4 regions of the Salinicoccus sesuvii genome follow, and region 1 is predicted to be linked to each of the others. Evidence: predicted binding sites of a transcription regulator. Region 1 holds the regulator's gene; each other region holds the start of a gene.

Evidence for each region. The regulator Rex, encoded in region 1, represses fermentation and respiration genes when NADH is low (regulators of the CRP and FNR family bind a similar motif). The targets are predictions, from matches to a motif close to TTGTGAAATATTTCACAA.
Region 2: a site for Rex is predicted at 757-774, ahead of ACFOJ8_RS06925 (cytochrome c oxidase subunit 2A). Genes of this name have one in related genera too.
Region 3: a site for Rex is predicted at 1,175-1,192, ahead of pflB (formate C-acetyltransferase). Genes of this name have one in related genera too.
Region 4: a site for Rex is predicted at 1,050-1,067, ahead of ric (iron-sulfur cluster repair di-iron protein). Genes of this name have one in related genera too.

Annotation. Positions count from the first base shown of each region.
Region 1 is NZ_JBHRWV010000010.1:4,664-6,868, reverse strand. It holds gene ACFOJ8_RS12085 (glycoside hydrolase family 32 protein) at 1-62, opposite strand, end outside; gene tatC (twin-arginine translocase subunit TatC) at 74-835, opposite strand; gene ACFOJ8_RS12075 (twin-arginine translocase TatA/TatE family subunit) at 890-1,156, opposite strand; gene ACFOJ8_RS12070 (redox-sensing transcriptional repressor Rex) at 1,167-1,799, opposite strand; gene ACFOJ8_RS12065 (ABC transporter ATP-binding protein) at 1,937-2,205, shown strand, end outside.
Region 2 is NZ_JBHRWV010000007.1:223,553-225,757, forward strand. It holds gene ACFOJ8_RS06920 (Crp/Fnr family transcriptional regulator) at 22-717, opposite strand; gene ACFOJ8_RS06925 (cytochrome c oxidase subunit 2A) at 835-984, shown strand; gene ACFOJ8_RS06930 (cytochrome c oxidase subunit II) at 998-1,480, shown strand; gene ACFOJ8_RS06935 (b(o/a)3-type cytochrome-c oxidase subunit 1) at 1,530-2,205, shown strand, end outside.
Region 3 is NZ_JBHRWV010000009.1:196,499-198,703, forward strand. It holds gene pflB (formate C-acetyltransferase) at 1-1,123, opposite strand, end outside; gene ACFOJ8_RS11545 (TIGR04104 family putative zinc finger protein) at 1,314-1,637, shown strand; gene ACFOJ8_RS11550 (hypothetical protein) at 1,621-1,833, shown strand; gene ACFOJ8_RS11555 (class I SAM-dependent methyltransferase) at 1,923-2,205, shown strand, end outside.
Region 4 is NZ_JBHRWV010000006.1:3,277-5,481, forward strand. It holds gene ACFOJ8_RS05590 (glucose 1-dehydrogenase) at 1-56, shown strand, start outside; gene ACFOJ8_RS05595 (PPK2 family polyphosphate kinase) at 108-968, opposite strand; gene ric (iron-sulfur cluster repair di-iron protein) at 1,146-1,838, shown strand; gene ACFOJ8_RS05605 (hypothetical protein) at 1,896-2,051, shown strand; gene ACFOJ8_RS05610 (hypothetical protein) at 2,087-2,205, opposite strand, start outside.

The DNA of each region.
Region 1 (2,205 bases):
ATCCATTTTTCATCACTGCCATCAAGCACCTGAGGTGCTTCTTCATCCCAATTGAATTTCACCTGGAACCCCCCTATTCGGAATCCAACGATTCCTCTAGTGCTTTTTGCTCTGCTTTCAGATATCTACGATAGCCGATTTTGGAAATGTAGATGCTAATTTCATAAAGAATAATCATCGGTATAGTAATCATGACATGCGTCATCACATCCGGTGGTGCAATAAGCGCTGCGACCACCAACAAAATGAAGTAGGCATATTTTCTGTTCTGCTTCAAAAAGGATGGCGTCAATAGTCCTAGCTGGGTTAAGAACAAGACTAGAATCGGCATCTGGAATATGATTCCGAATGGCAACACCGTCCTGAAAAGGAAGCCAAAATACTGGTTGATTCCAATCGTCGTTTCGATACCCATGTCCTCGGATAATTCGAACGTGAACTGGATGATATAGGGCACAAGAACGAAATAACCAAAAGCCATACCGAGTAGCATCAGGATCATGACAATCGGTATATAACTCAAAGTCAGCTTCTGCTCATTACTGTATAACCCCGGAGAAACAAATGCCCAGAGTTGATAGAGAATTACTGGCAGCACAATAACGAAACCGATGACAACGATAATCATTAAATAAATTTTCAATGGATCCGTTACCTGGAATGCATGCATCTGTATTGCTTGTGTCCATGGAGCATTCTGCATATGATAAATCAATGGCTTAGACAGGAAAAAACCGATGATCAATGCACCTACGAAAAAGTACATGACAATCAGTAGCCGCTTTCTCAATTCATCCAGATGCTCGGTAATCTCCCTTTTTTCCGAGTCGTTCATAATTCGTTTTCACCTCTTCAAAAAAAAGGCGGCTTTCGCCACCCCTTTGGATCTTTATACTTTAGTTTCTTCAACCTTTTCAACTTCGACTGTTTCGATCTTCTTTGGTTGTTGTTTCTTATCGCGTTCGTCGTCATCGTCATCATCATCAGTGGCGAGACCTTTGGTTGCATCTTTAAATTCTCTTAAAGTTGAACCCATTGCGCGTCCGAATTGAGGCAATTTTTTAGGTCCGAATATGATCAATGCTACAACAGCAATCACGATCATACTTGTCGGGCCTACTGCCATCAGCGTCACCGGCATTAATGTTTCGAGCATAGTATCCCTCCTAGATATGTTTCATATAAAAGAATAGTGCCTGTAATTCAACGCTCAAATCTATATTATGGACATAGATTTCATCACTTACGTTCAATCTGATCGGCGTGAAGTTGAGTATGCCTTTGATACCCGCTTCCACCAGACGCTCAGCCATATTTTGACTGACTTCAGCTGGCAGGGTGAGTATCGCGACGTCTATGCCGTGCTGACTGACCAGATCTTCAAGCTCATCCGAATGATATACTGCCGTGCCATTGATGGATGTCCCGACGATCTGAGCATTACTATCAAAAGCAGCTACCACATTCATTCTATCATTTATGTTGTTGAATTTGTAGTTTAATAATGCACTGCCCAAATTCCCTGCACCAATGATCGCTACGTTCCTCACTTCGTTACCCTGGATATGCTCCATGAAGAAATTCAGCAGGCTCTTGACATTGTAGCCGTAACCTTTCCTGCCGAGCTCACCAAAGTAGGAGAAATCTCTCCTAATTGTGGCTGAATCAATATCCAGTGCTTCGCTGATCTCTCTTGAGGAAACTCTATCTACACTGGATTTTTCGGCGTTCTTGAAAAATCTATAGTATAAAGGAAGACGTTTCATTGTTGCGTTTGGGATTTTCTTTTTACTATTCAAATGTCCCACACCTCTTCTATTGCACTCTGTTGGTATATTATAGCATATCTCCATTTTCATAGTGTAGTCATTGTCATTTAATTTCATCGTTTTTTTGACTCATTTATTGTAAAATTGAATGGAGTGGGGGAATTAATATGATAGTAATGCAATTAGGAAATGTAGGAAAGTCTTTCGGTACAGACCAGATTTTCTCAAATATAAACCTTGAAATAAAAAAAGGTGAAACAGTCGGTATCGTCGGCAAAAACGGTGCCGGCAAGACGACATTAATGAAGATGATGGCCGGGGAACTCGGTATTGAAGAAGGCAGAATCACAACTCCGAAGGGTATTGCAATTGGATACCTTACCCAGCAGATGACACTTGAATCCACTCAGACTGTAAGGGATGAAATGATGCGACC
Region 2 (2,205 bases), on a different contig from region 1:
AAAAACACTTGATTATCTCATCTAAAATATCTGGCATATATCCAGCGAACAGTTCTCACAGTTTACCTGCTTTTTCAGCGCTATTATATCATGCACTGTAATCTGTTTGCGGTCGATTGACAGTATCCCTTCTTGCTTCAACTCAGTCATCATACGATTAATCCCTTCCCTTGAAGTTCCGCACATGGCTGCAAGATTCTGATTGGTCAACTGTGTTGTGATCGTAATCCCTTGCCCAGTCTTAGTGCCAAAGGAATTACATAACCGGATCAGTATGGATGCTAGTGCACCACTCTTGCCATACATGGAAAGATCTCTGAGTTTTGTGGCCTGGCGACTACCATCGATATCTAGCCACTGCATCCACTCCGCCATCAGCGCTTGATCAGACAATATTTTCATCTCAAAACTCTCTCGCTCGAAACTTTGGATAACGCAATCCGTCTTTGCTCGTGCGTAGGTAGTGTGCTCCTTTATTCCACAAAAAAGAGAAGTGGCCCCAAATATCCCATCCTGGACGAGCAAGCTTGTGACGAGTTCCTTGCCCTCTTCATGCATCCTACTGATAAATACTTCCCCTTCGATGACCATATGTATCCATCCTGCACGATCTCCAGAATGGTAGATGTATTCCCCTTTATTCACCTTCGTACTTTTCCCATGCGATTTGAGTAGTCCAATAATCTCCAAAGGTCTAAATAGAGTGTTGCTTTCCATTATCCTCACCCCGACTTCCTAAGTAAATTTTATCATAAAATGTGATTTTTATCACTTTTTTTCGAGAACATATTCAGTATCATCAACATTATAAAGTCACGTTCAAGGAGTGAAGAAATGTCCAATAAAAATAAACCGGTGATACCTCATGAAGACGATCATAATAATCTCGATCTCCGCGGTACACTTGCTATGGTGCTGGCACTCGGCGCTTTGATGGTAGTCAGCTGGTTCGGTATATTCATGCTATTCATGGAAAGAATGTAAGGAGGAACAACTAATGCACAAGTACGAAAAAATATGGATGACACTTGGATCTGCTTCTCTTGCCATCTTCCTGGCTATACTCGGTATATCATCTGTACATGCAGGTCACACACCAGCAGCAAGTGGCATAGAGACAATCAATCCAGATTTTGTGGAAAGTGACTCGCGGTTTGGCAATCCAGGATTATATGAATCCGATTCTGGAGACTACGACTACGACTTATACTTCACAGCCAGCGCGTTCATGTATGAGCCACGTGAAGTCGAGATTCCAAAAGGATCACGTGTCAGAATACAGGCAGCAACTAAAGACGTCATTCATGGCTTCTCTGTCGCAGGTACAAATGTCAATATGATGGTGGAACCAGGTCTTGTTTCGACATATACTGCCAATTTCAATAAAACCGGTGAGTTCCTGATCATCTGCAACGAATACTGCGGTGTTGGACATGCCGATATGATATCAATGATAAAGGTGGTGGATGTAGTTGAATAGAACAGTTAGAAATGCAGGTCCCATCACTCGAAAAGATGCCAAGCTGGTCATGGCACATATGTATTGGGTCATCTTTGCGCTCGCCATCGGCGGTACTGCCGGATTACTCCAGACATTGGTTCGATCCGGGCAGTTCGAGTTGCCGTTTGGTATTGGGTACTATCAATTACTTACGCTCCACGGTGTCATCCTTGCTCTGGTTATGACGACATACTTCATTATGGGATATCAGATTGCCTCCCTATCAAAAACTTGCGGGGCGTTTACTGATACTGAAAGAAAGCTCGGATGGATCGGTTATTTCGTCATGACCGTAGGTACACTGATGGCTGCAGCAATGATTGCTACGAATGAAGCATCAGTTCTCTATACTTTCTATGCACCACTTCAAGCACATGTCTTATTCTATATAGGTCTCGCACTAGTCATTGTCGGTTCATGGATTTCTGCCGTCGGTCAGCTGATGCGTTACGCAAGATGGAAAAAAGCACATCCCGGTGAGAAAACACCACTGCTCTCTTATATGGCATCAATCAACAACGTTATGTGGATTGTCTGTACAATTGGTGTTGCTACAACGGTATTATTCCAGTTTGTTCCTTGGTCACTCGGATTTACAGAACGGATCAACGTCTCACTAAGCCGAACATTGTTCTGGTACTTTGGTCATGCACTCGTGTATTTCTGGCTCCTGCCCGCCTATATGACGTGGTATGTTGTTATTC
Region 3 (2,205 bases), on a different contig from region 1:
GCTGTTCGGACCATAGGACCGTCAGGTTTGGTTCCGGTGCAGGCCCCAGATTATCCAATGAATGCAGGAAACGGAATGAGTTTTTCGTTACAAGCGGGCGGCCATCGATGCCGACACCACCAATGGACTCTGTCACCCAGGTCGGATCGCCAGAAAACAATTCATTATAATCGGGGGTGCGGGCAAATTTCACGAGACGTAGTTTCATGATGAAGTGATCTATGATTTCCTGTACCTCGGTTTCGGTGAGCATTCCTGCCTCGATATCACGGGATGCATATATATCCAAGAAAGTTGATGTACGACCTAGACTCATCGCTGCACCGTTCTGTTCTTTGACAGCTGCGAGGTATGCAAGATATGTCCATTGGACTGCTTCCTTGAAATCACGTGCTGGACGGGAGAGATCAAAACCGTAAGTCTCACCCAGACTCTTGAGTTCTGAAAGTGCACGATACTGTTCCGACATCTCTTCACGCAGACGAATGATCTCCTCAGTCATGACGCTCGTCATGCTGTCATATTCTTTCTTTTTCTCGGTCATGAGGAAATCAACACCATACAGAGCGACTCTACGATAGTCTCCGATGATTCTACCGCGTCCATAGGCATCGGGAAGACCAGTGATAATACCGGCCTTGCGACATGCCATCATTTCTTTCGAGTAGGCATCGAATACGCCCTGATTATGGGTCTTACGGTAGTTCGTAAAAATTCTTTCAGTCTCTTTATCCAGTTCGTATCCATAAGCATCACATGCCGCTTTTGCCATTCTTATACCACCGAATGGCTGCATAGATCGCTTGAATGGTTTTTCAGTCTGAAAACCGACAACCGTTTCCAGCTTCTTATCAAGGTAGCCTGCCCCATGGGAAGTAATGGTGGAGACGACCTTTGTATCCATATCCCACATACCGCCCCGTTCGCGTTCCTCTTTCGACAATTCCATTACTTGTTTCCATAGATGCTCCGTTGCTTTAGTAGGACCCGCCAAAAATTCATCTGTACCTTCGTATAGCGTATAGTTGAGTTGGATGAACGTTCTGACATCCACCTTTTCGCTCCATTGACCTGTTACGAACCCTTCCCATGCCTCATTTCTCGCGATTCGATCCTTTAACATAATAACTCCTCCAGTTATTGTTCAATTAATCACAAGTTTAGTATAGCACTATAGTGAATAAATTCACATATTATTTTTATAAATTTGTGACAACTTATCGTCTATATAATTGAGTTCCGACCCATTATTATGAGATAATGGAATAAATAGGATTATAGAAGATTTCTTTATTTTCAGGAGGTTTTGGGAGATGACACGATGCGCGCATTGCGGAAACCGCTGGACAATCGGAGATAAACTGAGAGAGTCGTTCAAATTTTCGTTTGATCGCAGTATGACCTGTCCCTACTGTGGGGAGAAACAGTATCTTACGCGTAGATATATGAAGAAAAGCATGCTTATTACTTTTTTAATGAGCTTGATCATGTTTCTACCATCCTTTTTCAGTGTGACATGGCAGGTTCACGTTGCATTTATAATCATTTCAATACCCACTGCTTTTTTTCTGATTCTATATACCTTTGAACTCACTAGTGCGTATGAAGGGGATTTTTGGGATGACCAGATACGGTAGAAATATCGCTGTGATTGCCTTGTTACTTTCTATCCAATTGTTTATCTTCAATTATTGGCTGGATTTTGTGTGGTGGGGCAATGTATTCTTGATTATAGGGGCGTTATTTGCCATAGGGACTAATGTTGTAGCTATATGGCATGCTAGAAAGTATAATTATGATATTAGCGATAACAACTATATGAAAGGGATATAGATACGGATATTGAAAGGTGGCAATACAATGTGGTTATTGTATCTGATTTCAAACCTGTAGTTTAGAACAAATTACAGGAGGAGATAAGAATGACAAAAAATTGGGCAGAGAAGTTTTATGAAACACAGTATCGCATACTGAGGCAAGAGGGCGAAATCACTGATTACGAAAAACATTTTGCTAAAGATATAAAAGAGCAGCTTGGCAAACCGCTTGGCAATATACTCGAACTCGGTGCCTGGGACGGCAGGTTAGCCCGCACCTTGGCTGCCCATGCTGAAAGCATTACTACAGTTGAGCTGGTTCCAGAGATGGTCTCAGTGGCTAAAAGCCATTCTACGCCCAATATAATGGCGTTATGCGGCAACTTCT
Region 4 (2,205 bases), on a different contig from region 1:
AATTCATCAACGGGGCAACAATTCCGATTGATGGTGGACAATCCTATAAGTACTAGCATAGTTAAACCCGCCTCCTGATAGGGAGGCGGGTTTTTTCAAGCATCAGTTTATTCGTCCTCCAGTTTTCTGATGTACGCCTTGAGCTTCTCTTTGTCTTCTCCGGTCATTTCAGGGTATTTTGGGTCAATTTTCCGAAGCAAGTCGACCATGATCTCATTGACGAGACGACGAGTATGCCACGCGTCGTCTGCAGGCAGGACATACCACGGAGCATAGTCGGTAGAAGTTTCATTCAACATGTCCTCGAATACCTTCTGATAATCGTCCCAGTATTCCCGTTCCTCGACATCAGAAAACGAGAATTCCCACTGCTTATCCGGGTCTTTCATCCTTGCAAGCAGACGGCGTTTTTGTTCATCCTTAGACATATGAAAAAAGAATTTCACGATGTGGATATTGTTCTGATGAAGATATCTCTCGTAGTTTCGTATCTGTTCAAAACGCAGTGACCAAAGTGTATTGTCGTCTGCGCCTTCTGGATAATCACCTTCCGATAATACGTCATGGATGCGAGGCGCAATGACTTCTTCATAGTGCGAACGGTTCAGTATACCAACTTCACCATGAGCGGGCAGGGCGTCGTGCAGGCGCCAAAGATAGTCGTGCTTCCGCTCTGTTTCAGTCGGCTTACCGAGCGTGGTCGTCTTCAGTCCCTGGGGGTTGAGGTTCGAGAATATATAACTGATGGCTTCATCTTTACCCGCAGCATCAAGCGCTTGCAGTACAACTAATATACCGTGTTTCTCTTCAGCATTCATTTTGAGATGAAGATCTTTAAGTCTTTTTACAAGTGGGGGGATGATGTCATTTCTAATGTCTTCGTTATCGTGCGACTTGTTTTCACTGGTCTTGTAGTCACTCAGACGAATTGTGTTCTCTCCGGTTAGTCGATAACTATCGAGATTCATATGCATCCGCTCCTTTTCAACGTTGTACCCATAGGCGGATAAATTAAACGCGAAGTGCATTCAATTGAATATTGTCACTGAATGTTCAATCATTCACATATAAGTGATGATTCAATAGCATAGTTATATGATACATTAAAGATGTATAAAAAATACATCTTTAAAAGGAGTGTTAGCATGGCTGTGGTCAATGAGAAAATGTGGGTCAGCGATATCGTTAAGGAGATTCCTAAAAGTGCAGATATATTTAGAGAGAAGAGAATTGATTACTGTTGTGGCGGCAGGATATCCCTCGCAGAAGCGGTTGATGCACGCGGGCTAGATCTAGAGGAAGTGCTCAAAGAGATAAGCGGCATCGATCAGCATGAAGGTAGTGGCATCGACATGAGGTACTTGGACGAGGCTGCTATCATTACCTTCATCCAAAACAGGTATCACCGGGAGCTTTTGAATGAACTTTCGGCACTGACACCTTATATCACTAAAGTGGCGAGAAAACATGGTCCGAATGAGCCGCATTTAGTAAGACTAGAAACGCTCTATAAGACGCTAAAAAATGAGATGGTTGCCCATACGTCAGAGGAGGACAGGAATGTGTTTCCACTCATCAATAGATTCATGCAGAATCCGACGTCAGCGCTCGTAGAAACCGTCAAGCCGCATGTCAGTGCACTCGAATCGGAGCATGAGGTGGTGGGAGATATATTAAAGGAAATGCGAGACATTACGGATGATTTCACCCCTCGCGGATCGGCATGTGGCACATATCAGCTTGTCTATGCCAGACTGGAAAAACTCGAGAAAGATACGTTCGACCATATTCATCTCGAGAATAACGTACTGTTCGAAAGGGTACGGAGTGTCATTTAGCCTTAAATTTGTTTGAATATTCCGTTAATGTTATAATTAACAAAAGGGGTGTGATGAATGCGTAAACATTATAATCAGTATGACCCACTACTAGGATACCGCGAAAATGACTATGAGCCTCTGCAGTTGAATGTTCAAAAAAGACCGGATTCAATAATAGAGTTCATACTTTGGGGAATGTGGTCTTTCATTAAACACCTGATCATCCGCTAGAAACACATAAAAGGGAAGGCAACATGCCTTCCCTTTTAGTGTGCCGCTGTTTTCTGATTTCTACGATACGTTATGTATGTTGCCAGTATAGCGGTAGCTGCTAGGAACCAAAAGGGCAAAGCACCTGGATGAATACCGATGTGGGAAGTACCAC